Regions from separate parts of the Lysinibacillus sp. NPDC058147 genome, predicted to be linked through region 2. Evidence: riboswitches for the same ligand, from Rfam matches in the RefSeq annotation. Region 2 holds a riboswitch; the other holds the start of a gene.
The links. Region 2 has a riboswitch for preQ1 ahead of queC (7-cyano-7-deazaguanine synthase QueC). Riboswitches for the same ligand answer to the same signal wherever they lie in the genome.

Region 1 (3,425 bases), on a different contig from region 2:
AATCTAGTCCAGCGGCAATCGAATATGTTGGTAGTGGATTGCCCTCTGCATCTTGCAGTACTAAGCATTTGAAGCCATGTAATTCACCTGGTGTTCCTTCATTTAACGTTGCAGCCTTATCGGGTTCGATACCGATGAGGCGAACATTGTCATCTGCAATATACTCTGCAAACGCACCGATCGCATTACTACCGCCACCGACACAAGCGAGTACTGCTGCTGGTAGCTTACCTTCTTTTTCTAAAATTTGTTCGCGACTTTCACGGCTAATGACTGATTGGAAATGTTTGACCATTGAAGGGAATGGGTGAGGCCCCACTGCAGAACCTAGTAAATAGAAAGTCGTCTCATAGCTTTCAACTAAATCAGCAAATGCTTCATCCACTGCATCCTTTAGTCGCCCCTGACCTTTATCAACAGCTACTACCTTTGCACCAAGAAGCTCCATACGGAAGACGTTTAATGCTTGACGCTTTGTATCCTCTAAACCCATATAAATTGTGCAATCCATCCCGAACATTGCACAAGCAGTTGCTGTTGCTACACCATGCTGACCTGCACCTGTTTCGGCGATCACACGATTAGCACCCATGCGCTTGGCCAATAAAATCTGACCTAGAACGTTATTAATTTTATGAGAACCTGTATGGTTAAGATCTTCACGCTTTAAATAAATTTTTGCGCCACCTAATTGTTTTGTTAAATTTTCAGCAAAATAAAGTGGAGATTTGCGTCCAACATATTCATGGAAATAATAATCTAGCTCTTTATTAAAGTCTTCATCGTCTTTATATTTTTGGAAGTTTTCATCTAAAATATTTAATACATTTTGAAGCTCATCAGGAACAAAGCTACCGCCAAATTCACCAAAATATCCTTTTTTCTCTACTACTATACTCATCTTCTCTCGACTCCTCTTATCTAATTTTTCCATAAAAAAAAGTCACTACAATCCTTCTGTAAAAAGGACGAGTAACCGTGGTGCCACCTTCATTCGCAAACATTGCGCTCTTTCGTACTCCGGTAACGGGGAGTAAATTCGTCCTCACATTTGATGAGGCTGCTCCAAAGTCCATTCACAAGTATGTACTACTGATTTGCACCAACCATCAGCTCTCTTTAAGTACTACAGCTTGCTACTATTCTTTTTCCTAGCGTTTATTGAAATGAATTGTAAAGTATTTTCAGAATAGTGTCAATGTGTGCTGGTACCAAGAAAATAAAAAAGACGAATCTGATAAGACTCGTCTGTGTTTAAATTAAATTTTTGAAGTTTAAGCGTTTATTCAATATATACATAATTGGTGCACCGACTGCTAAGACAACAAATTCACCTACAGCAACAGTTAACCATGTCCAGAAGAATGGTAATTCTAATGCTAGGTTCAATTCAAATGCAATGATAAACATGGTGCATGTAAATAAAAATGTATTGATGACTAAGCGTGCCCAAATATTTTTAACAAATTTACAAATAAGAATGAGCAACCCAAGGGTAATCATCGAATGGCCAACACCAAAAATTAAATCGTAGATACCGAGTGGTGAAAATATGTTGGAGATAAATACACCAATAATAATCCCAACGGCAAAACGGGGGTTAAAGGCAACTAAATGGTTAAACATTTCGGATAGACGGAACTGCACCTCTGTAAAGCCAAATGATCCGACTAATAATGTAACAGCAATGTAGAACGCTGCAATAATGCCACTCATTGCTAAAAATTTTACTTTCATATTCATTTCTCCTTAGTTTTTTTGCGTGGGATGGTTACGAACCACGTAGAGCAAGTGCAATCATATCAATGTTCATGCTTATTTGTAAATAGCGATGAGTAAAAAAAGCGCAGAAATTCATAGCGCTAACGGTAATATTTAGCTCTTGTTCGTTGCTCATTAATGTGTGCGTAATCAGTATTCGAATTTGGAATCCATAAGAAGGGGAGCTTGTACACTTGCTTCTTTACATATGGAATGAAAACTTAAGGAGAGCCCAGCCATATCAAAAAAGAACTGTTTCTAAGCAGTTCTTTTAACAAGTGTAGTTATCGGTAGTTTTTTAAAACACTAAAAGCTTGAGCAAATTTTTGGGCAAAGAATAATGGGGGTTCTATTGATTGAAAGTGAACGTATAAAATAGCTGGGTCTGAAAAGATCCAGTGATTATGAACGGCACTTATAATCAAATTATTTTCTGCAAGTACCTTAACAAATGGAGTTAATTCTTCTTGAAGTACTACCACTTCACCTAAGTTAAGTGCATTTCCATACATATCGAGTGATTCGAATGTTATCCCAGCATGAAGTGCACTACGACTTGGGCGACCTTGAATCATAACATTAAGATTTCGATTAAGTTTTACTGAGCATACGCCATGTTCGACAGAAGCTTTTCCGTTTGCAATCTGAGCAAATTTTGTACACATATCTTGGGGATTTTGCATTTAGACACCTCTACTTCTTAATATTTGAGATATCTTGGTGCGAAAGTAGTAAGGGTTTCTAATTTGAAACTACTCATCTAAAACATTTCTAATTTCTTCTATTTCTAAAATTAAATCGTCCAGTTGCTTTTTAAATTCATCCGTATATTCTAGTTCTTCATCTAAGTCTTTTGTATATTCTAAGGCGTTTAAGGCAAAATCTAGAGCGAATTCGAATAGACTGTCACAAAGATTAGAAATGATTGTGTCAATATCTCCTGTTTTTGCATTTTGGTTCTCTTTTGAATAAGAAGGTTGATGATTTAAATCCCTTTCATTATTATTCATGGTATTCCTCCTTTTTGGGAACAGCACTGTCTCATTTGCATCATATGCATTAAATGTAAAAAAGGAGACTGAAAACATAAAGGGAATAAAATGAGCTGATGATTTTAAAGTACTCGCAGGTTGTCTTTATTCAGCCATTCAAGGTGCTGCTCCAACGTACGTATGCTTCCCAGATATCCCGATACCTCAAAGTAGTTGGTTATTAGATATCGTGAAAGAAGTAAAAGCAAATACTGTTATGAAGGCTGACAGTTCTTATGGGGGAATGTAGGGTTTTGGAGTTTTACATAAATTATTAAAAAATAAAATGACAGAAAAATAACTTCGCAAAATTGTCAAAAAAATTTCTGCTATGTTAGAAAAAGAAATCAATTTATACAAACAGCGTAGTTTAGCGGTTTAAAGCGACAAATTGAATGAAAAGATAAAATATTTAGCTAACTTAAAGAGTCAGAACATTCATAATGTTGTTGACGAACCCCGATAATAACGATAATATAGCGATACGTTCACACTTCGTTTGGATAAAGTGTGATAAATATTAGAGATAATATCGGGGGGATTATTTGTGAAAAGCAATTTAAAAAAGCTTTCGTTCCTGTTATTTGGGTTAGTTTTAATGCTTGCTGCTTGCGGTAGCAGTGGCTCTAGTTC
Region 2 (3,425 bases):
GACTTCATTGACTGATATATCGATAACTGGTTATAGTGGAAAAGTATCATCAATTGTCGCACCCCATTTAAAAAAAGCGGAAATAGTAAGTTCTTTCATACCTAAGTTAGAGGCACCTGCTTTAAAAGATTTGACTGTGGATATAAGTGGGGGACAGTCGAATTTGAATGGAGCTGAATTACTGAAATACCCACAGCTAGAACAACTTACAGCGGTTGAGTCTGGTGATTTTACGGGTATTCGTTCTTTAAATCGTCTGCCAAATCTACAAACAATAAATTTAAATGAAACATCTTTTTATGAAGAGACGAGTGAATTATTCAATTTACAGCATGTAAAAACGTTAAATTGTAATGAGTGTAGGTTTCAAATTAATAGTCAAAATTCGTTTAACAACAATATACTGGAACATTTAACTTTGAATGATGTATCCTATCGAATAGGTAATGGTGACTGGATACATGAAGTTGATAAGGTTATGCCTTACTTTGCGGGCTTTTCAGCTCTACGTTCATTCACTATACAAGATAGTTCACTACAATCGTTAAGTTTTATGGAAAATTGGCAACAAATTGAGGTGCTTCATTTGGAGAATAATGCTATTTCAAATATAGAGCCTTTAGTGAATTTGCCCAATTTGAAAAAGCTCTATATTTTAGGGAATCAAGTGCAAAATAAATCTGTTCTAGACAATGGAATTGTAATTTATTGAGGTAATGTTCTCAAAATATTAATGAATCTAATCTCAGCAAAGTGTTTAGTATATTGTTAAAATATAGGGCAATATAACAGTATTTTTTCCAGAGAAGCATTTATGGGAAGATCTAATAAAAAAATATATTTGACGTTTTATACAATTTTTTGTATTATATTGAAGAAAAGAATGCCCGGACAAGAACGGGAGAGGTTCATAGCTAATACCCTCTATAAAAAACTATGGAAACATGACAATATGCCATGTCCATATAGGACGTGGCTTTTTTTTATGTTTTTACTTATGTTTTAATAGAATGATTGGTGATGCCTCTCTTGAAATGTGTTGGGAAACATTTTTCAAGGAGGTTTTTTTATGTCTGAACGAAGCTGTAGAGAAGGATAGAAGTATTAAAGGGTTGAACTTATTGGGTAACCAAGGAACACAATATACGTTAAAAATCTAAGAAGATAGCAGCACTTTTCTGAGAATGCTGTTCTATCGATAAAAGGGAGTTTTTATAGATGAAGCAGGGAAAGGCAATTGTTGTATTTAGTGGAGGTCAGGACAGTACAACCTGTTTGTTCTGGGCAAAAGATCGTTTTGAAGAGGTAGAGGCAGTAACTTTTGATTATGGTCAAAGGCATCGTCTTGAAATTGAATGTGCGAAAGAGATAGCAGGTGAGCTCGGTGTTAAGCATCACATTCTTGATATGTCACTCTTGAATCAGCTTGCTCCGAATGCATTGACACGACAAGACATTAAGGTAGAAGACGGAGAAAATGGTGAGCTTCCATCGACTTTTGTACCTGGACGAAATCTTCTCTTTCTTTCATTTGCGGGCATTTTAGTGAGCCAAGTAGGAGCTAAGCACATTGTAACTGGTGTTTGTGAAACGGATTTTAGTGGATATCCAGATTGCCGAGATGTTTTTATTAAATCCTTGAATGTTACGTTAAATTTATCGATGGATGATTCCTTTGTGATTGAAACACCGTTAATGTGGTTGAATAAGGCACAAACATGGGAGCTTGCTGATCAGTTTGGGGCACTTGAATTTATTCGGGAAAGAACGTTGACTTGTTACAACGGTGTAATAGCAGATGGCTGTGGTGAATGCCCAGCATGTAAACTGCGAAAAAAAGGGCTTGATAAGTATTTGAGTTACAGGAAGGAGTCTTAAGGCATGTCAGATTTTAAAATCGTCGATAAGCTTCAAAAGATAGATAAAGATATTCAAAGAAATCAATTGAACTATCATGCAAAGCGTGTTCTTGTAAGTAAAGAATTTACCTTCGATGCTGCTCATCATTTACATAATTACGAGGGGAAATGCAAAAACCTGCACGGTCATACGTATCGAGTAGTATTAGGACTAAGTGGATACACAGATGAACGCGGTTTGATGATTGATTTTGGCGATATAAAAGCAATATGGAAACAAAAAATAGAGATTCATTTGGATCACCGTTATTTAAATGAAACGCTCCCACCCATGAATACGACGGCAGAGAATATTGTTGTTTGGATTTACGAAAAGTTGGCTGAGGCCTTGCTTGATGAACAAGGATATAACGGGGCGCGTGTAGAGTTTATCAGGCTGTATGAAACTCCGACAAGCTATGCAGAAGCGAGACGGGAGTGGATGGAAATTGAGTAAGATACCTGTTATCGAGATTTTTGGACCGACGATTCAAGGTGAGGGAATGGTAGTTGGTCAGAAGACAATGTTTGTGAGAACTGCCGGCTGTGATTATTCCTGTTCGTGGTGTGATTCATCGTTTACGTGGGATGGTAGCGGAAAGCATCTTATTGTCCAAATGACAGCGGAAGAGATTTGGTCTGAGTTGAAACGTATTGGAGGTAGTGGCTTTTCCTTTGTCACGATTTCAGGTGGCAATCCTGCACTCTATCAAAATTTGGAAGAGCTTATTGTGATTTTAAAAGAAAACGGCATAAAGGTCGCGGTAGAAACACAGGGAAGTAGGTGGCAAAAATGGATGTATGAGATTGATGAACTGACAATCTCACCAAAGCCGCCTAGTTCTGGAATGACTACTGACTATTCGGTGCTCTCTGATATTTTCGAAAAACTTAAAAATCAAAACAATAGTAACCATATATCCCTTAAAATAGTCGTTTTTAATCAAGAAGATTACGATTATGCTAAACAAATTCACCATCGATATCCAATGATTCCTTTTTATCTCCAAGTCGGTAATGATGATCTCACAACGACTGATAATTCACGCTTAATTAACCGTTTATTAGATAAATATCATGCGCTGATTGATAGAGTGATTAAGGATGAGGAATTCAGAGATATCAAAGTTCTGCCACAGTTGCATGCCCTTGTTTGGGGGAATAAAAGAGGTGTTTAGTTAGTGTTCCGTTTCTAGAAATTGTATGGTTTAATCATTATTCATTACGCTTCCATCAGATACGTGCTGTAATACCTCCAATTCGAAAGGGAAAAGATTATAACTTTGGACTTTGTGTGAAAGTATAGGCTAATTTGGCCTATACTTTTTTTGTGCACCAAGCGTGTATGTAATCTATAGAATATATATTCTGAACCGGAAAGATATAAGTAGTGACTAGCTTAGTGCAAGCGTGTCTGGCGATGCGGAAGTGAGGAACACGAACTTCATTTTGTACCTACTTAGCGATATTTACAAAACCGTATTTTCACAAATAAAAAAATCTTCTAATTTTATCTACTTTCTAACC

Region 1: another riboswitch for preQ1. It lies ahead of ACFVT8_RS22155 (QueT transporter family protein); the one in region 2 lies ahead of queC (7-cyano-7-deazaguanine synthase QueC).

Annotation. Positions count from the first base shown of each region.
Region 1 is NZ_JBHVUJ010000011.1:90,151-93,575, forward strand. It holds gene trpB (tryptophan synthase subunit beta) at 1-901, opposite strand, end outside; T-box leader at 962-1,162, opposite strand; gene ACFVT8_RS22155 (QueT transporter family protein) at 1,255-1,737, opposite strand; PreQ1 riboswitch class I at 1,744-1,788, opposite strand; gene ACFVT8_RS22160 (DUF1259 domain-containing protein) at 2,046-2,444, opposite strand; gene ACFVT8_RS22165 (hypothetical protein) at 2,514-2,771, opposite strand; gene ACFVT8_RS22170 (ABC transporter substrate-binding protein) at 3,340-3,425, shown strand, end outside.
Region 2 is NZ_JBHVUJ010000002.1:366,699-370,123, reverse strand. It holds gene ACFVT8_RS07190 (leucine-rich repeat domain-containing protein) at 1-712, shown strand, start outside; PreQ1 riboswitch class I at 898-944, shown strand; gene queC (7-cyano-7-deazaguanine synthase QueC) at 1,219-1,878, shown strand; gene queD (6-carboxytetrahydropterin synthase QueD) at 1,882-2,355, shown strand; gene queE (7-carboxy-7-deazaguanine synthase QueE) at 2,348-3,076, shown strand.